2 linked regions of the Aquibium oceanicum genome follow. The protein of the gene in region 2 interacts with the protein of the main gene of each other region in a pairwise test. Links are inferred from orthologs where the notes say so. Each region holds a gene or a part of one and is shown on either strand. Other genes may lie near its edges. The genes, in order: BSQ44_RS25260 and ccmE.

Region 1 (12,184 bases), 3.3 Mb from region 2 along the record:
ACAAGCCGCACGTGGTGCTGGTCGTCGGCGTCAACGGCACCGGCAAGACGACCACGATCGGCAAGCTCGCCGCGAAGCTCACCGCGGGCGGACTGTCGGTGATGCTGGCGGCGGGAGACACCTTCCGCGCCGCAGCGATCGAGCAGCTGAAGATCTGGGGCGAGCGCACGAACTCGCCGGTCGTCTCCTCCAAGCTCGGCGCCGACGCGGCGGGCCTCGCCTGGGATGCCTACGAGAAGGCGAAGGAGGCGGGGGCCGACGTACTGATCATCGACACGGCCGGGCGGCTCCAGAACAAGGCCGAGCTCATGGCCGAACTGGAGAAGATCGTCCGCGTGCTCGGCAAGCTCGATCCCGAGGCGCCGCACACTGTGCTTCAGACGGTTGACGCGACCACCGGACAGAATGCCCTCAACCAGGTCGAAATCTTCCGCAACGTGGCGGGGGTGAACGGGCTGGTGATGACCAAGCTCGACGGCACCGCTCGCGGCGGCATCCTGGTGGCGATCGCCGCCAAGCACAAGCTGCCGGTCTACTTCATCGGCGTCGGCGAACAGGTCGACGACCTCGAACCCTTCTCGGCCGGCGACTTCGCCAAAGCCATCGCGGGCGTGGCCTGACCGGGCCGCAAGTGCCCGGGAACACGATCCGCGGACAAGGAACGTCATGCAGGAACCGATCTTCGAACGAGAACCCGCCGATCCCAAGCGCCGGCACATGAACCCGCTGCTCAAGCTGGTGCTGGAACTCGGTCCTCTGATGGTCTTCTTCTTCGCCAATTCGCGCGGCGAGTGGCTGGCGGAGCGGTTCCCGTCGCTCGGCGAGCTCGGCGGGCCGCTGTTCATCGCGACGGGCCTCTTCATGGTGGCGACCGCGCTCGCGCTCGCGGTCTCCTGGCTCCTCGTCCGGACCTTGCCGATCATGCCGCTGGTGTCCGGTGCCGTGGTCTTCGTCTTCGGCGCGCTGACGCTGTGGCTGCAGGACGAGACCTTCATCAAGATGAAGCCGACCATCGTGAATTCGCTGTTCGGTGCCGTCCTTCTCGGTGGCCTGCTGTTCGGCAAGTCGCTGCTCGGCTACGTCTTCGACGAGGCCTTCAAGCTCGATGCCGAGGGCTGGCGCAAGCTGACGCTGCGCTGGGGGCTGTTCTTCTTCTTCCTCGCGGTGGCCAACGAAGTCGTCTGGCGGAGCTTCTCCACGGATTTCTGGGTCGCCTTCAAGGTCTGGGGCATCATGCCGATCACGCTCGTCTTCACTTTCAGCCAGATGCCGCTCATCATGCGGCATTCCACGGACGAGGCGTTCAAGAGAAAGGGCTGACATGGAGTATCTGACGACCCGCGAGGAACTGCGCGCGATCTACAAGACCCCGGCCCCCACCGAAGGCTCCATCCGCAAGGAGCTTCGCGCGCTCGATGCCCATTCCAAGAACTTCCTGGCGAAAAGCCCCTTCGTGCTGATCGGCTCGTGCGATGGCCAGGGCAATGCCGACGTGACGCCGAAGGGCGACAAGCCGGGTTTCGTCGCCGTTCTGGACGACCACACCCTCGCCATCCCCGACCGGCCGGGCAACAACCGGCTCGACACGCTGGAAAACATCCTGCGCGATCCGGCGGTCGGGCTGCTCTTCCTCATCCCGGGCATGAACGAGACGCTGCGCGTCAACGGACAGGCCCGCATCACCACCGACGAGGTCCTGCGCACCCGTCTCGCCGTCGACGGCAGGCTCCCGGCTTCCGTGATCGTGGTGAAGGTGCTCGCCTGCTACATGCACTGCGCCAAGGCGTTCATGCGTTCGGAACTGTGGAAGCCGGAAAGCTGGCCGGCGCGCGCCGAGATGCCGACGCTGGGCCAGATTCTCAAGGACCAGCTTGCGCTACCTCAGCCCGCGCGCGAGACGGATGAGTGGCTGGACGACGCCTACGCCAAGTCGATGTGGTAGGAGAGGAGACGCCGGTGACGATTTTCATTTTCTGTAGGCAAGTCTTCACCGGCGTTTGGAAACCGACAGATAGCGAGTAGGCTCTTGATCGCCAGCGCTGCGTTGACATCCTCGCGCGTTGCGCTGTCTTGAAGTGTTATCCTACAGTTCCGAGAAGGTTGCCGGTACGACCAGATTCCGCGCCGGAGCAGGATGGCGTTTCGGCAGACTACCTCTTCATTTGCATGTCTCCATACGGATGGTCGATTACCATCAGCCATCCTCCATTCACCTGCCTTCGTAGGACGGCGATCGAAAGCCCGCTATCCTCGATCGGTGTGCCGTCAGGAGCTTTTCCTGTCATCGCCCAAGGCATGAGATGCAGGGCTATGTCGCCGGCCTCGACGACTTCATGGCCATGATAGGTGAATTTCGGCTCCACGGCGAGGAAACCCTCGAACAGGGCGCGTAGTGCCGTTTCGCCAGAAGACGGACTGCCCGGCTCACCGACAACGACAGCGCCATTCTCATATGTCTCGAGCACAGCTTCGACGTCGCCGGCGGCGAAGGCGGTCGTCATCGCCTCGATGACGGACAGAATGCGTCGCGACTCTTTGTGTTCGGTGGCAAGTGCAGGCGCGGCGGCAATGGCGAGCGACGCGGCGAGAGAGGAGAGGAGAGGAATGGTCGACATGAGGGAAGTCTCCGTTGGTTGCGGAGGAGCGATAGCGCATGGCGCTGCCAGATTTCGGCAGTAGCGCTCAGTGGGACGGATTCTGCTCTTCGCGTTTCCGCCACTCCTGCAACAGGTCGTGCTTGCGGCGGGGGTATCGCATCCCAGTTTCGCAAACCTCGACGATACGGTCGCCCCGGAAGTGCCGGATCGCCTCCCGCAATTCGCACCAGGCGACGACGACCCGCACACGCTCAAAGAAGCCGATGGCGATAGGCCAGATCGTGCGACGGAGATGGGCATCGCCCGTCTTGCCGTAGGCAATCTCCACTTTTCGTTCCGTCCGGATGGCGCGGCGGATCACAGCCATATCGATCGAGTCCACTACGGCCTCGTCCACAGGTCCAATCATCAAGCTCGACGTGTCGATGTTGTGGCGCAGCCGCTCCGGCAGGACGTTAGCGATCTTGGCCATGGCACAGGAGGCCGCGGCGCCGAGACGTTCGTCAGCTCTCTCGGCAACCCATGCAGTGCCAAGCAATAGTGCCTCGATCTCGTCGTCGCCGAACATGAGCGGGGGCAGGACGAAGCCGGGTCTGAGCACATAGCCAAGCCCCGGTTCGCCCTCAATAACGGCTCCCTGCCCGCGCAGGGATTCGATGTCGCGATAGAGCGTCCTGATACTCACGCCGGTCTCTCGCGCCAAGTCGGATCCGCTGACCGGGTTGCGGTGACGGCGCAGAATCTCGATCAGCGCAAGAAGCCTCTCAGCGCGCGACATGTCAGGCTCCCGGCGTTGGCTCCGCCAGCGCCTTCTCGATCTGCGGCATCAGCTCGCTCTCCACGCTTTCCGCCGTGAACGGGCCGACATGCTTCCACAGGATGGTGCCATCGCGGCCGACCAGGAAGGTTTCCGGTACGCCGTAGACGCCCCAGTTGATCGCCGTTCGGCCATTCCCGTCCACCCCGATCGCGTCGTAGGGGCTGCCGAGTTCGCCGAGGAAGCGGCGGGCGTTGGCCGGGTCGTCCTTGTAGTTCAGCCCGACGATGCGGAAGCGGTCGTCCCCTGCCAGCTGCATCAGCAGCGGGTGCTCCTGCCGGCAGGGTGCGCACCACGAAGCCCAGACGTTGACCAGCGTCACCTCGCTCGCGAGGTCGGCATTAGTGAATCCCGGTACGCCGGCGCCTTCGAGCGGCGGCAGGTCCGTCGGCGGCGCGGCTTGGCCGATGAGTGCGGAAGGAATGGTGGAGGTGTCCCGGCCCGACATCAGTTGTGCCAGGAACAGGCCCGACAGGACGAGGAAGGCCACCAGCGGAATGAAAACGATCCAGCTGCGCGACTTCCGCGGGCTTTCCTCGACGCTCAAGCTTTGTCCTCCCGCGCGCGCTCGGACCGGCGGCGCACGCCGCTCGCCTCGAGTTCCGCGAGTTCGGTCTTGCGCGCCCGCTGATCGAGGAGCGCCCCGGCGATCATCGCGACGATTGCGATCGCCGAAATGCCGTAGGCGGCGGCGACGTAGAGCGCATGGGTCATCGTCGTCAGTCCGCCTTGCGGTCGGCGCGGCGGGCGCTGACGCGGCGCATGGCGGCCACCCGACGGCGCCAGATCTCGGTGCGGATCGCCATCAGGTGCAGCGTGAAGAAGAGCAGCGTGAAACCCAGCGCCATCGTAAGCAGCGGCCAGAGCAGGCTCGGATGGATCGTCGGTCCGTCGAGACGCATCACCGAGGCCGGCTGGTGTAGCGTGTTCCACCAGTCGACCGAGAACTTGATGATCGGAATGTTGACGAAGCCGACCAGCGTGACGATAGCCGCCGCGCGCGCGGAGCGGCTCGGATCGTCGAGCGCGCGTGTGAGCGCGATCAGGCCGAGATACATCAGGAAGAGCACGAACACGGAGGTTAGCCGCGCGTCCCAGACCCACCAGGTGCCCCACATGGGCTTGCCCCAGATGGAGCCGGTGATCAGCGACAGCGCGGTGAACACTGCGCCGATGGGTGCCGCAGCCTTCAGCGCGACGTCGGCCAGCGGATGGCGCCAGACCAGCGTCCCGATGGCCGAGATCGCCATGATCGAGTAGCACATCATGGCGAGCCACGCGAAGGGCACGTGGATGTACATGATGCGCACGGTGATGCCCTGCTGGTAGTCCTCGGGCGCGGTAAACGCGAGCCACAATCCGACCGCCAGCACGATCGCCGTAAGGCCCGCGAGCCAGGGCACGACGGCATTGGCCAGCGCGACGAACCGCGTGGGATTCGCCAGATCGGTCCAGCGTGAGGTTGCAAGCGTGGTCTGGCTCATGGGCTTCTCATAGAATTCCTTGGCACGAGCCGCAATTGACCGTCGTCAAACCGGCGATCAATTCGATGCGACGGGTCCGCGGCCGATCGACCCGGCTTGCGCTTCGGAGGCGATGTCCTTCAGGATCGCCAGCGCATCCTCGGCCCTGTCGGACGGTACGAAGAGGTGGTCGTGATGGAAGGCCGAGACCGGATTGACGCCGATGCCGGCAGCGGCCAGGCGCGGCAGGATCGCGGCGAGGAACCCGACCGCCTCCAGCGAGGAGTGGATGTCGAGCGTGATCATCCGGCAGGGGAACGTGCATTCGATGCCGAGGAGGGTCGCATCCTCAATCGGCAGGACGAGGGTCGTTCCCTCTCGCTCGAAAAAGCGCATGAGGATGCCGGCGTCCTGCGGCAGCGGCTGACCACGTTTCACGCTGGCGAAGACGAACACCCGGTCGTCGAGGCGGGGGCGCATCGAGGCGAGAAGCGTTTGCAGGTCCGTCTCGCCCGGCATCGCGTCAGTCCGCCGACCACCGCAGGGCGGCCGCCGCGGCCAGCGGGCCGAGCACCGCGAAGAACATGGTCAGTGCCACCATCAGCAGGAACGGCGGCAGGAACGGGTCCGGCTCGGTCACAGCGCCATAGCTCGCCGACACGCCGAAGATCAGCACGGGTATGACCAGCGGCAGCACCAGCACCGAAACCAGCAGCCCGCCGCGCGGCAGGGAGACCGCGACCGCGGCCCCGGCCGCGCCGATGAAGGCGATGGCCGGGGTGCCGAAGAGCAGCGTCAGAGTGGCCGCGCCGATGCCGACCGGGTCCATGTTCATGAAGAGCCCGAGGAGCGGCGCGGCGATCACCAGCGGCAGGACGCTTGCCGTCCAGTGCGCGAGACATTTCACCAGCACCGCCAGCGCGAGCAGATGCCGTCCGCCGCTCATGATCAGGAGATCGAGCGAACCGTCGTCGCGGTCGGCCTGGAACAGGCGGTCGAGCCCGAGCAGGCTGGCGAGCAGCGCGCCGATCCACAGGATCGCCGGGCCGATGCGCGCAAGCAGATTCAGGTCCGGCCCGACGCCGAAGGGGATCACCGCCACGACCGCGAGGAAGAACAGGATGCCAACCAGCGCCCCGCCGCCGGCGCGGATACCGAGCCGCACGTCGCGGACATAGAGGGCCAGCATCTCAGGCCCCCATCCTCAGTTCGTGCGTCCACTCCAGCCCGAGCGGCAGGTGGGTGGCGGCGAGGATCATGCCGCCGTCCTCGAGATGCGTCCGCATCAGGTCCGCGAACTGCTTTTCGGACGCCCTGTCGAGGCCGGCCGTCGGCTCGTCGAGCAGCCAGACCGGACGGTAGCTGACCAGCAGCCGAGCAATCGCGATGCGACGCTTCTGGCCGGTCGACAGGTAGCCGAGCGGCAGGTGGCCGATCTCTTCGAGGCCCACCATCTCGAGCGCTTCGGTAACCGCTAGGTGCGGCTCTCCCATGTAGTCGCGCCAGAAGCCGAGATTCTCGCGCACGCTGAGCGCCGGCTTCAGCGCGTTCTGGTGGCCGAGATAGTGGCTGGCCGAGGCGATGTCGGGCCACCGGGCGTCCGCGTCCGCGATCTCCATCGTCCCGCCCGAGGAAGGAAGCAGGCCCGCCACGATACGAAGCAGCGTCGACTTGCCGGAACCGTTGGGTCCCGTGACGAGCAGCCCCTCACCGTCGGCAAGCGTGAAGGAGATGCCGGAAAATACCGGTTCGCCGCCCCGTTCGCCGGAAAGTTCCCTGGCGATCATCCGCATGCAGAAGCCATCAATTCACCTCCAGTCCGCTGAGAACACAAGATGCCTATCAATGGAAATCAAACCCGTTCGGTGCCGCAGTATGCGCACAGGCGCGCCTTCGGTGTCCGCAAAGGCTTCCCACACTCGGTGCAATCGGGTCCGTACATGCTGGCGCGGTGATGCCAGATTGCATTGACATTGGTTTCGTTCATTCCGGTCATCTTCTCGAACAGCGCCAGCGCGGGAAGCCGCTCATCCCCCTCAGCAAGTGTGTCCAGCGCTTCCGGCAAGGCTGAGCCGCTCTCTCGGCGATATCGCGCGACCTGCTCCAGCGATTGGATGAGCACTGGTTGCATGATCGCCCACTCGTCCTCTGTCAGCATCGGGAGGTCAATCTCGCATCGCCAGCAATACCTTACGATCGGCATCGTCTGCCGCCGCGTTCGCCCGATAGATCGTCCGCCACGAGACGCATGCGAAATCCGTTTCCCGTCCGCTGAAAGTCGCATTGCGATGCAGCATTATTCCCGCCCGCGACACTGGAACTCTTTTTAGAAATTCTCTAAGAGATCAGCAACCGTGCCAGCGGTCAGCATGGAAGCCAATTACGCCGAACGGCGCCACCTCCCCGCAAGGGGCGCGGTACCCGGGAGCGGATAGCGGAAATGACCGTACCCGCACCTTTGCTCACCTTGCACTGGCGTCCGTTTCCAATCGGCAACAGACAGTTAGGGATCGCACGTGTCTAATTCTCTCGACAGCTTCAATTGCCGCCGCACCCTCAAGGTGGGAGACAGGGAGTACGTCTACTTCGACCTGACGGAGGCCGAGAAGAACGGGCTCGACGGCGTGTCGCGCCTGCCTTTCTCGATGAAGGTGCTCCTGGAGAACCTGCTGCGCAACGAGGATGGCCGATCGGTCACCAAGGCCGACATCGAGGCGGTGAAGGACTGGCTGGCCGACAAGGGCTCGGCGGGACACGAGATCGCCTACCGTCCGGCGCGCGTGCTGATGCAGGATTTCACCGGCGTTCCCGCCGTCGTCGACCTCGCGGCCATGCGCGACGGCATCAAGGCGCTCGGCGGCGATCCCCAGAAGATCAACCCGCTGGTGCCGGTCGACCTCGTCATCGACCATTCGGTGATCGTCGACGAGTTCGGTACGCCGATGGCCTTTGCCCGCAATGTCGAGCTCGAATACGAGCGCAACGGCGAGCGCTACCGCTTTCTGAAATGGGGCCAGCAGGCCTTCCAGAATTTCCGTGTCGTGCCGCCCGGCACCGGCATCTGCCACCAGGTGAACCTCGAATATCTCGGCCAGACTGTCTGGACGAAGGACGAGGACGGCGCGACGGTCGCCTATCCCGACACCTGCGTCGGCACCGATTCGCACACCACCATGATCAACGGCCTCGGCGTGCTCGGCTGGGGCGTCGGCGGCATCGAGGCGGAAGCGGCCATGCTCGGCCAGCCGGTGTCGATGCTCCTGCCCGAGGTCGTCGGCTTCAAGCTCACCGGCTCGATGAAGGAAGGCGTGACCGCGACCGATCTCGTGCTGACGGTCGTGCAGATGCTGCGCAAGAAGGGCGTCGTGGGCAAGTTCGTCGAGTTCTTCGGCGAAGGGCTCGCCTCGATGACGCTCGCCGACCGAGCCACGATCGGCAACATGGGTCCGGAGTACGGCGCGACCTGCGGCTTCTTCCCGGTCGACAGGGAGACACTGAAGTATCTTACGATTTCCGGCCGCGAAAAGGATCGCATCGCCCTTGTCGAGGCCTACTCCAAGGCGCAGGGCATGTTCTGGGAGCCCGGTGCATCCGAGCCGGTCTTCACCGACACGCTGGAACTCGATCTCGGCGACGTGGTGCCCTCGATGGCCGGACCGAAGCGTCCCGAGGGGCGCATCCCGCTTCCGGGCATTGCCGCCGGCTTCGAGGAGGCACTGGTCAAGGAATACAAGAAGGACGCTTCCGAGGCCGACAAGCGCTGGAAGGTGGAAGGCGAGGATTTCGACCTCGGCCATGGCGACGTGGCGATTGCGGCCATCACGTCCTGCACCAACACGTCCAACCCGTCGGTGCTCATCGGTGCCGGCCTTCTGGCCCGCAACGCCAACCGTCTCGGCCTCAAGCAGAAGCCGTGGGTGAAGACCTCGCTGGCGCCGGGTAGCCAAGTGGTCGCCGAGTATCTCGAGAAGGCCGGCCTGCAGAAGGAGCTCGACCAGATCGGCTTCAATCTCGTCGGCTTCGGTTGCACGACCTGCATCGGCAATTCCGGCCCGCTGCCGCCGGCGGTGTCCAAGACCATCAACGACAAGGGCCTGATCGCGGCGGGCGTTCTGTCCGGCAACCGCAACTTCGAAGGCCGCATCTCGCCCGACGTGCAGGCCAACTATCTCGCCTCGCCGCCGCTGGTCGTCGCCTATGCCCTCGCCGGTACGGTCACCAAGGACCTGACCAAGGAACCGATCGGGCAGGACAGGGACGGCAAGGACGTGTTCCTGAAGGACATCTGGCCCTCCAACCAGGAGATCCAGGAGTTCATCCAGAAGCACGTCACGCGCGATCTGTTCGAGCAGAAGTACGCCGAGGTGTTCACCGGCGACGAGAACTGGCAGGCGGTGCAGATCCCGGCCGGGGAGACTTATGCCTGGGACGATGATTCCACCTACGTCCAGAACCCGCCCTACTTCGCCGGCATGCCGAAGAAGGCGGGCGACATAGGCAAGATCCAGGGCGCGCGCATCCTTGGCCTGTTCGGCGACAAGATCACCACCGATCACATCTCGCCGGCGGGTTCGATCAAGGCCGCTTCCCCGGCGGGGCAGTACCTCACCGACCACGGCGTTGGCGTCGCCGACTTCAACCAGTACGGCACACGGCGCGGCAACCATGAAGTCATGATGCGCGGCACCTTCGCCAACATCCGCATCCGCAACTTCATGCTGGGCGAGAACGGCCGCGAGGGCGGCTACACGATCCACTATCCCTCGAAAGAGGAGATGTCGATCTACGACGCCGCCATGCAGTACAAGCAGGAGGGCGTGCCGCTGGTCGTGTTCGCCGGCGTTGAGTACGGCAACGGCTCCTCGCGCGACTGGGCGGCCAAGGGCACCAACCTGCTCGGCGTCAAGGCGGTCGTCGCGCAGTCCTTCGAGCGCATCCACAGGTCGAACCTCGTCGGCATGGGCGTCATCCCCTTCGTCTTCGAGGAAGGCACGTCATGGGCCTCGCTCGGCCTCAAGGGCGACGAGAAGGTCACCATCGACGGGCTCGAAAACATCAAGCCGCGCCAGAAGATGATCGCCAAGGTCGAATATGCGGACGGAACGACCGCCGACGTGCCGATCATCTGCCGCATTGATACGCTCGACGAGCTCGACTACTTCAAGAATGGCGGCATCCTGCAGTACGTGCTGCGCGACCTCGCCGCCTGAGATCGCGGCACCCGCAAAACGAAACGACCGCCGTGAGTGATCCCGGCGGTCGTTTTCATTTCATGGGCGGAAAGGTGAACCCGGCCGCCAAATCTGCGATGAGGCCGATCAGCGGCCGCGGCGTGCGACGTGCGGGATGTCCGCGCGCGTGATGCCAATGTCGTCGAGCTCGCGGGAGCTCAGGCGGCTGAGTTCGTCGATAGCGCTGCGATAGCGGCGCCAGTTGCGATAGTTCTGGAAAATGTTCATCTCTGCGTCTTTCTACGGCAAATGCGATTTCACAATGCGCAGATAGGTGTTTTTGTGCAGTGCGAGAAGGGACGAAAACGCATGGATCGCCTGCGTTTTTTGCAGATCGCTCATTAATTAATCAGAAACTCTTCGCGCTTGCGAAAGAGGCGCAGCGGGTCAGAAGAGCGACCCTTGGCCGGCCGGCGGAGTTTTGGAAGATGGCGCTGCCTTGGGGCGCGGCTTCGCGGGGCCGACTTCCCCGACGATCACCGCGCCGGTCGAGGCGTCGGCGAACTGCAGGGAGACCTGGTCCCCGGCCCCGAGCGTGGCGGCCCGTTTGACCGGCGCGCCGGAGGCGTCATGGACAACAACGAAGCCGCGGTCCAGCACCGCCTTGTAGGAAAGGGAAGCATTGAGGCGCGCCGCCTGCGAGAGCCGGTCGGAAAGGCGCGCGAGCCGCACATCCGCTGCCCGGTCTGCCCGGCGGCCGAGGTTCGCCACGCGATCGTCGCAGGCCGACATGCGCCGTAGCAGCGGCTCCAGTCCCAGCCGCGCGGCGGAGCGGGCGAGCCGGTGGGAGCGGTCGCGCAGCAGCGCGGAATGCGCGCCGGGAATGCGCGCGCCGAGACGGGCGAGGTGGCGGCCGGCCTCGGCCATGCGCCGCTCCAGCGTGGCAGGGGTCAGGCGCAGGCCGGCGAAGCGGGCGCGCTTTCGCTCGATACCGACGTTGAGGCAGCGGTCGAGCCGGGCCGAGGCCTCGTCGAAGCGGCGGCGGGGCAGCGCGAGCAGCTGGTCGGCCGAGGGCAGGGCGCGCGCGGCGGCGCGCAGTGCCTGGCGCTTGCGGTCGAAATTGCGCGACGAGCAGTTCTTCAGCCGCGCGCCAAGGCTGGCGAGCGTTGCTTCGAGATCGGCCTTAACCGGCACCGCCATCTCGGCCGCGCCGGTCGGCGTCGGTGCGCGAACGTCAGCGGCGAGATCGATCAATGTCCAGTCGGTCTCGTGGCCGACGGCGGAGATGACCGGGATGCCGGAGGTCGCGACCGCGCGTACGATCGCCTCGTCGTTGAACCCCCAGAGATCCTCCAGGCTGCCGCCGCCACGCGCCACGATCAGGACGTCCGGTCGGGGGATCGCGCCGCCGGGCTGGAGCGCGTTGAAGCCGGCGACCGCGTTGGACACTTCCATGCCTGTCGTCTCCCCCTGCACGCGCACCGGCCACACCAGCACATGCAGTGGATAGCGGTCCGAGATCCGATGGATGATGTCGCGGATCACCGCGCCGGTCGGCGAGGTGACGACGCCGATCACCCTCGGCATGAAGGGCAGCAGCTGCTTGCGCGCCTGCTCGAACAGGCCTTCCGCCGCCAGCCGGCGCTTGCGTTCCTCCAGCAGCGCCATCAGCGCGCCCGCGCCTGCGGGCTCGATGCTGTCGATGACGATCTGGTACTTCGATGAGCCCGGGTAGGTGGTGAGCTTGCCTTGTGCGATCACCTCCATGCCTTCCTCGGGGCGGAACTTCAGCCGCGCGAAGGTGCCCTTCCAGATCACCGCTTCCAGCCGGGCGCGGTCGTCCTTCAGCGCGAAATAGGCATGGCCGGAGGAGTGCGGCCCGCGATAGCCGGAAATCTCCCCGCGCACCCGCACGTTGCCGAAGGCGTCCTCGACGGTGCGCTTCAGCGCGCCGGAAAGCTCCGAAACGGTGAACTCGGCGGCATTAGTGGGAGAATCGGGAGAGAGGAGATCGGGCATGGGGCGTTCTAACCCGGTGCGTGGGGAGGGGAAAGAGCAGCGAATGCGCCTGTCGACCGAAGACGTTGCGAACCGTCGCTACCAGTCGACGATCGTGCCGTCCGCGAGAACCGCATT
Region 2 (16,004 bases):
CGGCGTGACCGCCCCGACGACGAAGGATTCCATCATCGCCCAGATGAACGGCGGCCTGATAGGCGGCGAACTGGGCAGCAAACTGCCTGAGCGTGAGCGCCGTAAGGCGCTGGAAGCGGAGTATCGCGCACTCGAATACACGCCGGCGCGAATGCCGGTGACCTGGAACACCGAGGACGGCCGGCTTTCAGGCTCGGTTGTGGCTGCCCAGCCCTATCGGGTCGGCTCCCAGGACTGTCGCCAGTACAGCCATACGATCACCGATGGCGGCCGCGAGTCGGAGGCGCGCGGCACGGCCTGCCGCAACCCCGACGGCAGCTGGACGCCGCTCACCTGAATGATGGGTCCGCCAGCCAGTCCGCTGCCGCCAAATAGCCGCACGCAAGGGCGATTGGAATGCCCTCCAACCATCGCTATTTGAGGTCGCATGGTTTTCTGGATCGTGCTCGGACTGCTGACGGTGATCGCCAGCCTCGCCGTGATCCTGCCGCTCGCCGGCAGGCGCGAGGAGGCCGCGCCCGGTTCCGTGCATGACATCGAGGTCTACCGGGACCAGCTGGCCGAAGTGGAGCGGGATGCGGAGCGCGGTCTGATCGGCAGGCATGAAGCCGAGCAGGCGCGAGCCGAGATCGGCCGGCGGATCCTGAAACTCGACAGCACGGAGAAGAGCGAAGGCGGGAAGCGCCGGGGCGAGACGGCCGTCGCGCGTGGGCTCGCGATGGCAGGCGTGCTGGCGGTGCCGCTGGTGAGCTGGGGGGTGTACAGTTCGATCGGATCGCCGGAGCTTCCGGGTCAGCCGCTCGCAGAGCGGCTGGCGAAGAACCCGGGCGAGAGCAGCATCGACGAACTCGTGGCGCGGGCGGAGGCGCATCTTCGCGCCAATCCGCAGGACGGGCGCGGCTGGGACGTGCTGGCGCCGATCTATGCCAGGCTCGAACGGCCGACCGAGGCGGCGACCGCCTATCGCAACGCCATCCGCCTTATTGGGCCGACCGCGGCGCGCGAGACTGGTCTCGGCGAGGCCCTGATGATGTCGGCCGGCGGCGTGGTGCGTGCCGACGCCGTCGACGCCTTCCGGCGGGCGCTGGAAATCGACCCGCAGGATCCGAAGGCACGGTTCTATCTCGCCACCGCCATGGCGCAGGAAGGCAGGATGTCGGAAGCCGCCGATGCTCTGCGCGCGATGCTTGCCGACCTGCCGCAGAACGCGCCCTGGCGCGAGGTCGTGGAGCAGTCCATCGCACGGGCCGAGGAAGAGGCATCCCGCAGGGGCACGGCTCCTCCCGGCCCGACCCGCGAAGACTTCGAGGCGGCGGGCGAGATGAGCGCCGACGATCGCAGCGCTATGATCGAGATCATGGTTGCTCAGCTTGATGAGAGGCTAAGGGAGAACCCGGACGACCGGGAAGGCTGGCAACGCCTGGTGCGCTCCTACATGGTGCTCGGCAAGGCGGACGAGGCACGCGACGCCCTCACGCGCGGCGTCGCCGCGCTCGGCGAGGACAGCGCCGCGGCGCGAGAACTCGTGGCCTTCGCGGCGGAACAGGGCGTGAGGGGCGTGGAAGAACGATGACGCGGAAGCAGAAACGGCTGTCGATCATACTGGGCGCGCTGGCCTTTGTCGGCACCGCGACCGGGCTGACATTCTATGCGCTCGGGCAGAAGACCTCCTACTTCTACATGCCGGCCGACCTCACGACCGCGAGCATCGCACCGGGACAGCGCATCCGGCTGGGCGGGCTGGTGGAGGACGGTTCGATCGTGCGCGGCCAGGGCACGCGTGTCTCGTTCGGCGTCTCCGACGGTGGCGGCAAGGTCGAAGTCGTCTATGATGGGCTCCTGCCAGACCTGTTCCGCGAGGGGCAGGGCGTGGTGACGGAAGGCACGTTCGGCGCCGACGGAACCTTCGTCGCGGACAGCGTGCTCGCCAAGCACGACGAGAACTACATGCCCAAGGAAGTCGCCGACAGCCTGAAGGCGCAGGGCGTCTGGCAGGAAAACTGAGGGAGGCCGCAGGCATTGGTCGAAACCGGACATTTCGCGCTCGTCCTGGCGTTCGCGCTGGCGCTGGTCCAGTTCTTTCTGCCGCTTGTCGGATCGCGCACGGGTGATGCGCGCCTGATGGCGACCGCCGGGCCGGTCGCGGTGACCGGTTTTGCCATGACCGCGATATCCTTCGCGGCGCTGACCTCCGCCTATGTGCTGTCGGACTTCTCGGTCCTCAACGTCTTCGAGAATTCGCATTCGCAGAAGCCGCTGCTCTACAAATTCTCGGGCACCTGGGGAAACCACGAGGGCTCGATGCTGCTGTGGGTGCTGATCCTGACCTTCTTCGGTGCCCTGGTGGCGGCATTCGGCCGCAACCTGCCGGCGACGCTGCGCGCCAACGTGCTGTCGATCCAGGGACTGATCGGCTCGGCCTTCTTCCTGTTCATCCTCGCCACGTCCAACCCCTTCGCCCGGCTCAATCCCGCGCCGATCGAGGGTCAGGACCTTAACCCGGTGCTCCAGGACGTCGGCCTGGCCATCCATCCGCCGCTGCTTTACCTCGGCTACGTCGGCTTCTCCGTCTGCTTCTCCTTCGCGGTGGCGGCGTTGATCGAGGGGCGCATCGACGCCGCCTGGGCGCGCTGGGTACGGCCGTGGACGCTGGCCGCCTGGGTGTTCCTCACCGGCGGCATCGCGATGGGCTCCTTCTGGGCCTATTACGAGCTCGGCTGGGGCGGGTTCTGGTTCTGGGACCCGGTGGAGAACGCCTCCTTCATGCCGTGGCTCGCGGGAACCGCGCTGCTCCATTCCGCGATCGTCATGGAGAAGCGCTCGGCCTTGAAGATCTGGACGATCCTCCTGGCCATCCTCACCTTCTCGCTGTCGCTGCTCGGCACCTTCCTCGTCCGGTCCGGCGTGCTCACCTCTGTGCACGCGTTTGCGACCGATCCCACCCGCGGCGTCTTCATCCTCGCCATCCTCACGCTCTTCATCGGCGGTGCGCTGGCGCTGTTCGCCTGGCGGGCGCAATCGCTGGCGCCGGGTGGCATCTTCCATCCGATCTCGCGCGAAGGCGCTCTGGTGCTCAACAACCTTTTCCTGAGCACCGCGGTCGCCACCGTACTCGTCGGCACGCTCTATCCGCTGGCGCTCGAGGCCGTGACGGGAGAGAAGATCTCGGTCGGCGCGCCCTTCTTCGACCTGACCTTCGGGCCGCTGATGGTGCCGCTGCTCATCGCCGTGCCTTTCGGTCCGCTGCTCGCCTGGAAGCGCGCGGATCTCTGGGCTGCTTCGCAACGCCTGGCGTTCGCAGCGGGCGGGGCGCTGCTCGTCATTCTCTTCGTCGCGCTCTTTATCGATCGTGCCTCGGTCTTCGCCGCCCTCGGGATCGGGCTCGCCGCCTGGATGATCCTCGGCGCCCTCACAGACCTCGCGCTCAAATCCGGCATCGGCAGCGTCTCCCCCGGTGTAGCGCTGCGCCGCTTAGCGGGACTGCCGCGCTCCGCCTTCGGCACGTCGCTGGCGCATCTCGGCCTGGGACTGACGACGCTCGGCGTCGTTTCGGTGACGTCGCTCCAGACCGAGCACATCCTGACCATGAAGCCCGGCGATACTGTCGAGGTCTCGGGCTACCAGCTGCGGTTCGATGGGCTGCAGCCGTTCCAGGGGCAGAACTTCACCGAGGACCGCGGTCTGTTCCCGTTGCTCGATTCCGACGGCGACGTCCTGACGACCATCATGTCGGCGAAGCGGTTTTACCCGGCCCGCCAGATGCCGACGACGGAGGCGGGCATCTCGACGCGTGGTCTCAGCCAGATGTATGTCTCGCTCGGCGATCCCGTCGACGGCGGCGGCATCGTCGTGCGCATCTGGTGGAAGCCTTTCGTGACGCTGATCTGGCTTGGCTCGGTCGTGATGATGGGCGGCGGGATTCTTTCGCTTCTCGATCGGCGCCTGCGTGTCGGCGCGCCAGCGCGGCGAGCGAAAAAGGCCCGCGCGGCGACCGGGGCGACGGGTTGAACGCATTGCCCCTCCTGCGCACCCTCCTTGTGGCGCTCGCCATCGCTTTCTCGGCGACGGCGGCCTACGCCGTGCTTCCCGACGAGGTGCTGGACGATCCGGCACTGGAAGCCCGCGCCCGGCAGCTCTCGGCGGAACTGCGCTGCCTCGTGTGCCAGAACCAGTCGATCGACGATTCCAATGCCGAACTCGCGCGTGACCTGCGGATCCTCGTGCGCGAGCGGCTTGTGGCCGGCGACACAGACGAGGAGGTGATGGACTTCATCGTCTCGCGCTACGGCGAGTTCGTGCTCCTCAAGCCTCGTATGAGCTTCCAGAACCTGGCGCTGTGGGGAACGCCGCTGGTGGTGATTCTGGCCGGCGGCGCCTTCCTGCTCCTGCGCGGGCGCGGCGCGCGCCGGCAGCCGGGCCGGCTTTCCGCCGAGGAAGAGGCGCGGCTGGGCGAGATTCTGCGGGAGCGGGACCGCCCGAACTGATAGGCTTCCCCGGTCAACGGCAAAGGAAGGCTGTCGCCCATGGATCCGATCATACAGCGCGTGGAATTTCCCGGGCATTCGGGCGCGCAGCTTGCCGCGCGCCTCGACATGCCGAACGGTCCCGTGCGGGCTTATGCGCTGTTCGCGCACTGCTTCACATGCTCCAAGGACCTTCTTGCCGTGCGGCGGATCGCGGCGGACCTCGCGCGCGCCGGCATCGCCATACTGCGTTTCGATTTCACCGGACTGGGGTCGAGCGAGGGTGAATTCGCATCGACCGACTTCTCCTCCAACGTCGGTGACCTGATCGCCGCGGCGGAGTTCCTCCGCGGAAGCTATGAGGCCCCGGCGCTGCTGATCGGCCATTCGCTCGGCGGCGCGGCCGTGCTCGCCGCGGCGCGGGACATCCCGGAGGCGCGTGCGGTGGTCACGATCGGCGCCCCAGCCGATACCGGGCACGTGCTCAAGAACTTCGGCGCAAGCCTTCCCGAGATCGAACGGGACGGCGAGGCCGAGGTGAAGCTCGGCGGGAGAAGCTTCCGCATCGGCCGCCAGTTCGTCGACGACGTGCGCGCCACGAGGCTCGCCGACAGCATCGCCGCGATGCGCAAGCCGCTCCTCATCCTGCATTCCCCGATCGACCGGATCGTCGGCATCGAGAACGCGACGACGATCTTCACGGCGGCCAAGCACCCGAAGAGCTTCGTGTCGCTGGACAAGGCCGACCATCTCCTCACCAATCCCGACGATGCCGCCTTCGCCGCCTCCGTGATCACCGGCTGGTCGTCGCGCTACCTCAAGGACGACAGGCCGCAGGGGGAGGAAGCGATCGAGCGCGTCCGGATCATGGAAACCGGGGAGGGCAAGTTCCAGAACGCCGTCCAGGCGGGTCGCCATCGTCTCTTCGCCGACGAACCGCCGAGCGTCGGCGGCCTGGACACAGGGCCGTCGCCCTACGATTTCCTGTCCATCGCACTCGGCGCCTGCACGTCGATGACGCTGCGGATCTATGCCGACTTCAAGAAGCTGACGCTCGGGCGCATCAGCGTCGACGTCTCGCACAGCAAGATCCACATGAAGGATTGCCTGGAGTGCACCGACGAGGAGCGGGGTTCGAACAAGCGCATCGATCAGTTCGAGCGGGTGATTTCGATCGAGGGAGACCTGCCGGCGGAGATCGCCGAAAAGATCGAGGAGATCGCCAAAAAGTGCCCGGTACACCGGACGCTGGAATCCTCCTCGCGGGTGCGGACGGTGGTCCGTAAAGCTGAGGTTGCGCAGCAGCGATAGGAATATTGCTGCCAATCCGCCGGCAACATTACGAAAGTTTCATGTGCCGGAAATGGCGCGGTAATGTGAGTGTCACTAGATCACTGTCCGAGGATGCCCTCAGAAAGCATTCGAACCTGAAAGGACAGGACACACATGAAAGCTCCATTCCAGACCAGTGCCCGCAAGCGTTTCGTGGCCGGGGCCGCCTCGGTCGCCATCGCCTCGGCGATCGGCTTCGGCGCCGTCACCTCCGGTACGGCCCCGGTGATGGCTGAGGCCGTCCGCGTCGAGTCGCAGCAGTCGACGGGCTTCGGCGACGTCGTCGAGAAGGTCTCGCCCGCCGTCGTCAGCGTCCGCGTGAAAGCCAAGATGCAGCCCGCCGCCGCCGGTCCCGATTCCTTCTTTGGTGGCCAGGGCCTCGACAATCTTCCCGACGATCATCCGCTGAAGCGCTTCTTCCGCGATCTTCCGGGCTTCGAGGACGGCCAGCCGCAGATGCGCCCCGGCCGCCCGGGTGGCAGCCAGCGCGCGCGTCCCGTATCGCAGGGCTCCGGCTTCTTCATCTCCGAGGACGGTTACCTCGTCACCAACAACCATGTGGTCGAGGGCGGTTCCGAACTCACTGTGGTCATGGATGACGGCACCGAGATCGACGCAAAGCTCGTCGGCACCGATCCCCGCACCGACCTCGCGCTGCTGAAGGTCGATGAGGAGCGCAAGTTCGTCTACGTCGATTTCGCCGATGACTCCAAGGTTCGCGTGGGCGACTGGGTCGTGGCCGTCGGCAATCCGTTCGGCCTCGGCGGCACCGTGACCGCCGGCATCGTGTCGGCGCGCGGACGCGACATCGGCGCCGGTCCCTACGACGACTTCATCCAGATCGACGCGGCGGTGAACCGCGGCAATTCGGGTGGTCCCGCCTTCAACCTCAACGGCGAGGTCGTCGGCATTAATACCGCGATCTTCTCGCCCTCGGGCGGCAATGTCGGCATCGCCTTCGCGATTCCCGCGTCGGTGGCCAAGGACGTGATCGCGGAGCTCAAGGAAGACGGCTCCGTCGAACGCGCCTGGCTCGGCGTCCAGATCCAGCCGGTGACGGACGACATCGCCGAATCGCTCGGCATCGAGGGCACCGACGGCGCCCTGGTCAGCGGGCCGCAGGACGACAGCCCGGCTCGCAAGGCCGGAATCGAGGCCGGCGACATCATCGTCGAGGTCGACGGCAAGGCCGTGGAATCGCCGCGTGAACTGGCCCGCATGATCGGCCGCATGAGCCCTGGCGTCACCGCCGAGGTGAAGGTGCTGCGCGATGGCAAGGAGAAGACCATCGAAGTCAAGCTCGGCGAAATGCCTGGTCTCGAAAAGCAGGCCTCGGTCGACGAGCCGGCCGAGGAAGAAGGCTCGATCCTCGAGGATTTCGGCCTGACCGTCGCGCCGGCCGAGGAAGGCGAGGGTGTGGTCGTGACCGACGTGCTTGCCAACAGCGATGCCGCCGATCGCGGCATCCAGACCGGCGACGTCATCGTTTCGGTCAACTCGCAGCCCGTGAAGAGTGCGTCGGCCATCGAGAAGGCCGTCAATGACGCCTCGGACGCCGGTCGGAAGGCGGTGCTGTTCCAGCTGAAGCGCGACGAGACCAGCCGCTTCGTGGCCCTTCCGGTGGCGCGCAGCTGATCGGTCCCGGGCCGGCGATCCTCTCTCCTTCGCCGGCCTCGGGCGGAAGAACCGGAAGCGACGTATCGCGTAGCGTTTCCGGTCGCAGCGGCAGCGGGTTGCAAGGCCCGCTGCCGTTTTCGTAAGAGGAGTATAGAAACAAATGGATGCCGAGGCGGTTCTCGCCCCCGATATCGGGTACAAGGCGGGCATGAAGATTCTTCTGATCGAGGACGACCGGGAGGCGGCGGAGTATCTTGAGAAAGCGCTCACCGAGGCCGGCCACACCACCCACGTCGCGGGCGACGGCGAGACCGGTTTCGCGCTGGCCGACAGCGGGGACTACGACGTCCTGATCGTCGACCGCATGCTGCCACGCCGCGACGGGCTTTCGGTGATCGCCGGATTGCGGGCACGCGGATCCGAGACGCCCGTGCTCATCCTTTCCGCGCTGGGCGAGGTGGACGACCGCGTGACGGGCCTGCGGGCCGGTGGCGACGACTACCTGACCAAGCCCTTCGCCTTCAGCGAACTGCTCGCCCGCATCGAGGTGCTGAAGCGTCGCGCGGGTGCGAAGGACGTCGAGACGGTCTACCGCGCGGGCGACCTGGAGCTCGACCGGCTTTCCCACACCGTGCGCCGCTCCGGGCGCGAGATCACGCTGCAGCCGCGCGAATTCCGCCTGCTCGAGTATCTCATGCGTCACGCCGGCCAGGTGGTGACGCGCACCATGCTGCTCGAGAACGTCTGGGACTATCACTTCGACCCGCAGACAAACGTCATCGACGTCCACGTCTCGCGGCTGCGCGGCAAGATCGAGAAGGGCTTCGACAAGCCGATCCTGCACACGGTCCGCGGAGCGGGCTACATGCTGCGAGCCGGCTGACTTGCGCCTGCCGCCGATCATCAAGACGACGGCGGCGCGCCTTTCGGCGCTCTACCTGCTGCTGTTCGGCGCCTTCGCCATCGTCCTCGTCTTCTACATGACGTCGGTGTCGGTGCGCATCCTGGCCGGCCAGACGCAGGAGACCATCAACGAGGAGACGTCGAGCCTCGTTCGCGCCTACGAGCGCGGCGGGCTTCTATTCCTCGTGCGCGTGGTCGAGCAGCGAGCCCGGCAACCCGGCGCCAATCTCTATCTCGTGGCCGACGCCAACGGCCGCATCCTGTCGGGCAACGTCGAGAGCCTCCAGCCGGGGGTACTCGAGACCGCGGGCTGGACGGAGCGGCCCTTCTTCTACCAGCGCTATGGCGAGGGTGGCGGTGCCGCTCCGGGAGGCGGTGCCGCGACGACCGGGCCGCACGAGGCGATCGCGCTCGTCATCCGGCTTCCCAACCAGATGATCCTCCTGGTCGGCCGCGACCTCGGCGAGCCGGAGCGGTTTCGCAAGGTGGTGCAGCGCGCGCTGATCCTGTCGCTGGGCTTCATGGGGCTTGGCGCGTTCCTGATCTGGTTCTTCGTCGGGCGCACGGCGCTCAGGCGCATCGACAGTGTCTCGGAGGCGAGCGCCCGTATCATGGGCGGCGACCTTTCCGGCCGTCTGCCGGTGACCGGTGCGGGCGACGAGTTCGACCGGCTGTCGGAAAATCTCAACACCATGCTGTCGCGGATCGCTGTCCTGAACGAGGGGCTGAAGCAGGTCTCCGACAACATCGCGCACGATCTGAAGACGCCGCTGACGAGGCTGCGCAGCCGCGCCGAAGCGGCGCTCGCGGGCGCCGAGGACACCGACGATTACCGTGAGGCGCTTCAGGCCACGATTTCCGAGTCCGACCAGCTCATCCGTACCTTCAACGCGATCCTCATGATCTCGCGGTTCGAGGCCGGATATTCGACTGAATCGACCGAAAGCCTCGACCTGGCGACGGTCGTGGCCGACGTCGTGGACCTGTACGAGCCGGTCGCGGAGGAGAGCGGCGTGGCTATGGACGCGCATGTCACCGGGCCGCTGCTGGTCTCCGGCAACCGCGAACTGGCGGCGCAAGCCTTGTCAAACCTCGTCGACAACGCCATCAAGTATACAGCGGGGCAGGCGGACAGCCCTCGCGTGACCGTTTCCGCATCTCGATCGGGAGGAGAAGTGCGGGTTTCCATCGCCGACAATGGCCCCGGCATACCGGCCGAGGACCGCCAGCGCGCCACGGAGCGTTTCGTGCGTCTGGAAAAGAGCCGCTCCCGGCCCGGCTCCGGGCTGGGCCTGAGCCTTGCCAAGGCGATCATGACCTTCCACGGCGGCCGGATTGAACTCGACGATGCGGCCCCCGGCCTCAAGGTGACGATGATCTTCCCCTCGGCGCGGAGCTCGGCGTGAGCGACGCCGCGCCGGAAGGCCGTGCCTGGTTCGGCGCCGAGATGCCGAACCTGTCCACGCTCGATCCCGGGCAGGCCAGGGAGGAGCTGGACGAGATCGCCGAAGCGGCGGGCGAATGCGACGCAACCCGGCTTGCCGATCTTGCGCGCGGCGAGGGCAAGCTCGCCGGCTTCCTCGGCGCTGCCGCGACGCTGTCGACCTATCTTCGCGATGCCATGCGGCGCGATCCCATGATGCTCGAACGCCTGTTCGACGAACCCTGGGACGCACGTGTGGAGGCGATCATCTCCGACATCGGTGCGCTCGGGCGCGGCGACGAGATGACCGAAAAGAGCCTGATGGCCGACCTACGCAGGCGCAAGACCGAGGCACACGCGCTGATCGCGCTCGCCGATCTGGCCGGAGCCTCCGACACGGGTCGGACGATCGGCCTGCTCAGCCGGCTCGCCGACGCCTGCGTGCGCGCCGCGATCCGCTACCTGCTGCGCGAAGCGCACGAGCGGGGAAAGATAGTCCTGCCGGACCCCGACGATCCGGAGCACGGCTCGGGCTGGATCGTGCTCGGCATGGGCAAGCTCGGCGCCGGCGAGCTCAACTTCTCCTCCGACATCGACCTGATCCTCTTCGTCGATCCCGAGGCTCCGGCGATCAAGGACCCGCTGGATGCGAGCGATCTCTATTCGCGGCTGGCGCGGCGAGTGGTGCGCATCCTCTCCGACCGCACCGAGAACGGCTACGTGTTTCGCACCGACCTGCGCCTGCGGCCCGACCCCGGCTCCACCCCTCTCGTCATCCCCGTGGAAGGCGCGCTGACCTACTACGAGGGCAGGGGACAGAACTGGGAGCGCGCGGCCATGATCAAGGCGCGCCCGATCGCCGGCGACCTAGAGGCGGCCGAGGCCTTCCTGAAGGAGATGCAGCCCTTCGTCTGGCGCAAGTACATGGACTATGCAGCGATCGCCGACGTGCACTCGATCAAGCGCCAGATCCACGCCCACAAGGGCCACGGCGAGATCGCGGTGCGCGGCCACAACGTAAAGCTCGGCCGCGGCGGCATCCGCGAGATCGAGTTCTTCGTACAGACCCAGCAACTTATCGCCGGCGGCCGCTTTCCCGAACTGCGCGGTCGCGAGACGATCGCCATGCTCGGCAAGCTCACGGAGCTCGGGTGGATCGGCGCCGACGCGCGCGACACGCTTGTGCGGCAGTACTGCTTCCTGCGCGACGTCGAACATGCCATCCAGATGGTCGCCGACGAACAGACGCACGAACTGCCGGAGGACGACGAGGGGCTCGAGCGGATCGCTCGCATGCGCGGCTTTACCTCCGCCGACGCCTTCGCGGATGCATTCCGCGCCTCGCTGAGGGAGGTGGAGAGCCACTACGCCGCCCTGTTCGAGACCGCGCCGCAGCTCTCGGGGGACATCGGCAACCTCGTGTTCACCGGCGACGTTGACGATCCCGACACTCTCCAGACCCTTTCCAATCTCGGCTTCGAGCGCCCGAGCGACATCTCCCGCGTCATCCGCACCTGGCACTTCGGCCGCTACCGCGCCACGCGCTCGGCGGAGGCGCGCGAGCGGCTGACGGAACTGACGCCGGCGCTGCTGCAGGCCTTCGGGGGCACGCACCGCGCCGACGAGGCGATCATCCGCTTCGACGAATTCCTGAAGGGACTACCGGCCGGCATCCAGCTCTTCTCGCTGCTCCAGTCCAATCCAGACCTGCTGCGGCTGCTGGCGACCATCATGGGTGCTGCGCCCCGTCTCGCCGCGATCATCACGCGCCGGCCGCACGTGTTCGACGGGCTTCTTGATCCCTCGCTGATGACGGAGCTTCCCAACAAGGCCTATCTGGCGGAGCGGCTGGAAACATTCCTCGGCGCCGCCGGGGTTTACGAGGAACGGCTCGACCGGCTGCGCATCTTCGCGCTCGAGCAGAAGTTCCTCATCGGCATCCGGCTGCTGACCGGCGCGATCGACGCGACGCGAGCCGGCAAGGCATTCTCCGATCTAGCCGACCTGTCGATCGGTGCCGCCTTCGACGCGGTGCGGCAGGAGTTCGCGCGCCGCCACGGCGAGGTCGCGGGCGGCCGGGCGGTAATCCTCGGCATGGGGAAGCTCGGCAGCCGCGAACTGACCGCGGGTTCCGACGTCGACATGATCCTGCTCTACGATCATGCCGCCGACGCCGACGAGTCGGACGGCGCTAAGCCGCTCGCGCCCTCGCAATACTACGCCCGCCTGACGCAGCGCCTGATCTCGGCGGTGTCGGCGCCGACGGCGGAGGGCGTGCTCTACGAGATCGACCTGCGGCTGCGGCCTTCCGGCAACAAGGGACCGGTCGCGACCCATCTGGAAGCGTTCCGCAAGTACCAGCAGACGGAAGCCTGGACCTGGGAGCACATGGCGCTGACGCGGGCGCGCGTGGTGGCGGGCGACGCAGGTCTTGGCGACGAGGTGGGCGGCGAGATCGCGACAATCATCGCCGCGCCGCACGATGCTACCAAGGTTCGGCAAGATGCCTGCGAGATGCGCGCCCTGATCGAGACCGACAAGCCGCCGCGCGACATCTGGGACCTGAAGCTCATCCCCGGCGGGCTGATCGACCTGGAATTCATCGCACAGGCGGCGGGGCTGCTCGGGCAGGTCGAGGCGGAAAACCGCACCACCTCGACGGCGGAGGCTCTGTCGCACCTGTCCGAGCGCTTCTGCGACGGGCAGGCGCGGGAGGAGCTGACGTCGGCCTACCGCCTCTTCACCGGCCTCGCGCAGGTCTCGCGCCTCTGCCTCACCGGCGACATCGACCGGGACGACATGCCGCCGGGGCTGGCGGACCTGCTCCTGCGCAACACCGACCTGCCCGATCTCAAGGTGCTGGAGGCGCACATCGAGGAAACGGCCGGACGCGTACGGGCGCATTTCGACAGGCTGGTCTGCGGAAGGTAGCTTCTTCAGGCAGGTTGTGCGCAACTGGCGTTAGGCCGCCATCTTCATCTGGCTGACCGGAATTCGCACCGAGACGATGGTGCCTTCGCCTTCGCTGGATTTGATCTTCAGGACGCCGCCATGCATTTCGGTGAGCGAGCGCGAGATCGCGAGGCCGAGGCCCGAGCCGGTGTGGTTCTTGGAGAACTGGTTCTGCACCTGCTCGAAGGGCCGGCCGAGCTTCTTCAGCGCCTCCTTCGGGATGCCGCAGCCATTGTCTTCGATCGACAGCACGAAGGCGCCGGAGACCTTCTTCGCCTTGACGAGAATCCTGCCGTTCTGGCCGGTGAACTTCACCGCGTTCGACAGGAGGTTGATGACGATCTGCTTGATCGCGCGACGGTCGGCATGGAGCGTCGCGTGCTCGGCGATTTTCGTGCCGATCGAGATCGATTTCGCGTCCGCCTGCACCGAGATCACCCGGATGGCCTCGGCCATGAGCTTGTCGAGGTCGATTTCCTCGCGCTGCAGCGAGAACTGGCCGGCCTCGATTTTCGACATGTCGAGGATGTCGTTGATGACCCCAAGCAGGTAGCTGCCGCTCGAATGGATGTCCCGGGCGTATTCTTCGTAGCGGTCAGAGCCGAGCTTGCCGAACAGACCCGACTGCATGAGTTCCGAAAAGCCGATGATGGCGTTGAGCGGCGTGCGCAGCTCGTGGGACATGTTGGCCAGGAATTCGGATTTCGCCCGACTGGCGGCTTCCGCCCGCTCCGTCTCGCGCATGTATTTGCGGTTCAATTCCGACAGTTCCACCGCGCGCTCCTCCTCCGCCCGGCGGGCGAGGCTGAGATCATGGATGGTCGCCATGAGGCGGCGTTCGCTGTCGACCAGCTTTTCCTGGTTCTGCTTCAGCAGGGTGATGTCGGCGCCGATGGACACGACGCCCCCGTCGCGCGTCTTCGACTGATTCACCTGCAGCCACCGGCCATCGGCCAGCTGCCGCTCGAACGTCGCGCCGTCGCGGCCGTTGGTGCTGGCGAGCTTGCGCTCGAAGGCGTAGCCCTTCATCCGGGTTTCCAGGTCTGCCCGCGCGGTGCCTGAGACGACGTCGGGATCGGCGAGCCCCATCTGTTCCTGGAACTTGGTGTTGCACATCACGAGGCGATCGTCGGAATCCCACAGCACGAAGGATTCCGAGATGTTCTCGATGGCGGTCCTGAGCCGCATGTCGGCCATCTCGGACTGGCGGGCGAGCTTGTGCTGCTCGGTCACGTCGACGGCGATGCCGATCAGGTGGATCTCGGAGGCTTCGGGATCGATGACCTGCGCCTTGGCGCGCATCCAGACCCAATGCCCCGCCGCGTGCCGCATGCGGAACACCTGATCGATCTGGTCGATCTCGCGGGCCACGATCTGGTTGGCGAGGTCGAAGAGGTCGGCATCGTCGGGATGGATGATCGCGGAGACGACGCCGAAGGACAGCATGTCCTCGCAGACCTCGTAGCCCAGCATGTCGTACATCGACCGCGACCAGTACATCTTGCCGCGTGCCATGTCCCAGTCCCACAGCCCGCAACGGCCGCGCACCAGCGCGAGGTCGATCCGCTGATGCGCCTGCTCGTAGATGCGGTCCGCGGTCTGGGCGCGCGAGGCCTGGCTGAAATAGGCGTAGAGCACGATGATGAGCACGCCGGACGTGATGACGAAGAGGGTCACGTTGAGCGACACCATCCGCCGCCACTCGGCGAAGACGGTCTCCTTCGGGATGAGCAGAGCGGCAGCGCCCTTGCCGGGACCGACATGACTCAGTGCGGCGAACCATTCGTGCCCGTTCACACTCACCGTCATGACGTCCGCCCGCTCCCCGAACAGGAACAGGGGTTGTCCGCCGGAAACCAGGCTGTCGAGCGTCTTGCCGGTCCAGTCGAGTGCACGGGGCACGGACGCGACGACCCGGTAGTTTGCGTCCGTCACCACGAGGATGTGGCGCGGGCGCAGCGAACCGAGCACGCTGGAGCGTTCCAGATAATCCTGGCTGGCGGCGGTATCGTCTCCCGGCGCCTTTTCGCCTGCTCGCATCGCGCTTGCGAGTTCGGCCGCGCCGAGGCCGAGCAGGGTCCTTGCGGTGCGCTCGATGTCGTCGTGCCATGCCATCATGGACATGCTTCGCGCGGCCGCGACCACGAGCAGGAAGATGACGATGAGGGTGGGGATAGACCGACGCAGATAGGGTTCCGCCGCGATCAGCCTTTCGTAGGCGGGAGCGGCGAGAACACGCGCATTGCCGGTCAGCCGCCGGCTGGGCCGCCGCCTGGCCGGCCCGCGGGCAAGAGTCTGCGTATCGGGCGCGCCCTGCGCGTCCGCTTCGGCCATCTGGTGGCTCCGTTCCTGTCTGATGTCCCCGTATGATTCGGCACGCCGCACATCCGAATCGTCGCTAAGGAATCAAAGCTGATTCGCCTTGTCCAGTGGCGCGGCCATCATTCGAGAAAATATTCGTCGGTCCGGGAAGGCTTCTCAGGCCAGCGTGCGCTCGACGATGTCGCGCAGGTCGGGCGACAGGTTCTCCGCGGACGAGATTCGGAGTAGCGCTTCGCGTGCCAGCGCCCGCCGGCCGGGCTCCAGTGAACGCCAGGACCGCAACGCGGTGGCGAGGCGCGCGGCGACCTGCGGATTGCGGCGCTCGACCGCCAGCACCATGTCGGTAAAGAACCGGTAGCCCTCGCCGTCTGGCCGGTGGAAACCGGTCTGGTTGGCACTGGAGAAGGTGCCGACCAGCGATCGCACCCGGTTCGGGTTGGCGAGCGAGAAGGCGCGGTGTTCCGACAGGCTTCGAACGGTATCGAGAGAATGCCGTCCCGGCGCCCCTGCCTGGATCTGGAACCACTTGTCGAGCACGAGGGGATCGGAACGGTAGCGCTCCTCGAACCGCGCCAGGGCGGAGGTGGCTTCCAGCGTATCCGGATGGCGGATGGCGAGCGTCGCAAGCGCAGCCGACCGGTCGGTCATGTTGGTTGCACGCTCGAACTGGGCGGCGGCCCTTCGTGGATCGCCTGAACTCTCCGAGAGATAGTCCAGCATGGCATTGCGAAGGGAGCGGCGCCCCGCGCTTCGTGCGTCCGGGCTGAACGGCCCGCCGTCGGATAGGTTTTCGTAGAGTTTTTCGAATGACGCGGCATTGGCGCGTCCCACCGCTTCCACGAGCGCGTCGCGCGCCGCGAGGATCGCGTCCGGATCGATGTTGCTGCCGATCTCGCGGGCGACGTCGGCTTCCCCGGGAAAGGTCAGCGCCAGCGCCCGGTAGGCCTCTTCCAGCGAGCCGTCGGCGGCAATGTCGCCGCACAGGGTCAGGA

Evidence for each region.
Region 1: the proteins of ccmE (region 2) and BSQ44_RS25260 interact in binary tests that used the Escherichia coli proteins (3 or more experiments, as listed by UniProt). The link is inferred for Aquibium oceanicum from one-to-one orthologs.

The regions. Positions count from the first base shown.
Region 1 is NZ_CP018171.1:5,145,639-5,157,822, reverse strand. Bases 3,017-5,752 are described here. They hold BSQ44_RS25260 (heme ABC transporter permease), read right to left. Parts: upstream 4,899-5,752; coding sequence 4,134-4,898; downstream 3,017-4,133. Other genes in these bases: ccmB (heme exporter protein CcmB), read right to left, coding at 5,401-5,752; BSQ44_RS25255 (ACT domain-containing protein), read right to left, coding at 4,956-5,396; ccmD (heme exporter protein CcmD), read right to left, coding at 3,958-4,128; BSQ44_RS25270 (DsbE family thiol:disulfide interchange protein), read right to left, coding at 3,377-3,961; BSQ44_RS25275 (helix-turn-helix transcriptional regulator), read right to left, coding at 3,017-3,375. In the rest of the region: BSQ44_RS25290 (septation protein A), read left to right, coding at 667-1,320; BSQ44_RS25285 (pyridoxamine 5'-phosphate oxidase family protein), read left to right, coding at 1,322-1,942; BSQ44_RS25280 (YybH family protein), read right to left, coding at 2,151-2,615; more of BSQ44_RS25275, read right to left, coding at 2,683-3,016; more of ccmB, read right to left, coding at 5,753-6,066; heme ABC exporter ATP-binding protein CcmA, read right to left, coding at 6,068-6,670; BSQ44_RS25240 (zinc-ribbon domain-containing protein), read right to left, coding at 6,730-7,035; aconitate hydratase AcnA, read left to right, coding at 7,394-10,087; BSQ44_RS25230 (DUF1127 domain-containing protein), read right to left, coding at 10,196-10,336; xseA (exodeoxyribonuclease VII large subunit), read right to left, coding at 10,496-12,067; dgoD (galactonate dehydratase), read right to left, coding at 12,146-12,184. UniProt on the Escherichia coli protein: Required for the export of heme to the periplasm for the biogenesis of c-type cytochromes.
Region 2 is NZ_CP018171.1:1,853,441-1,869,444, forward strand. The notes cover bases 298-3,286. They hold ccmE (cytochrome c maturation protein CcmE), read left to right. Parts: upstream 298-1,569; coding sequence 1,570-2,004; downstream 2,005-3,286. Other genes in these bases: BSQ44_RS09215 (hypothetical protein), read left to right, coding at 298-337; ccmI (c-type cytochrome biogenesis protein CcmI), read left to right, coding at 428-1,573; BSQ44_RS09230 (heme lyase CcmF/NrfE family subunit), read left to right, coding at 2,020-3,286. Outside these bases: more of BSQ44_RS09215, read left to right, coding at 1-297; more of BSQ44_RS09230, read left to right, coding at 3,287-4,008; BSQ44_RS09235 (cytochrome c-type biogenesis protein), read left to right, coding at 4,014-4,484; BSQ44_RS09240 (bifunctional alpha/beta hydrolase/OsmC family protein), read left to right, coding at 4,524-5,774; BSQ44_RS09245 (Do family serine endopeptidase), read left to right, coding at 5,910-7,430; BSQ44_RS09250 (response regulator transcription factor), read left to right, coding at 7,621-8,295; BSQ44_RS09255 (sensor histidine kinase), read left to right, coding at 8,297-9,721; BSQ44_RS09260 (bifunctional [glutamine synthetase] adenylyltransferase/[glutamine synthetase]-adenylyl-L-tyrosine phosphorylase), read left to right, coding at 9,763-12,669; BSQ44_RS09265 (PAS domain-containing sensor histidine kinase), read right to left, coding at 12,700-15,024; pepN (aminopeptidase N), read right to left, coding at 15,169-16,004. UniProt on the Escherichia coli protein: Heme chaperone required for the biogenesis of c-type cytochromes. Transiently binds heme delivered by CcmC and transfers the heme to apo-cytochromes in a process facilitated by CcmF and CcmH.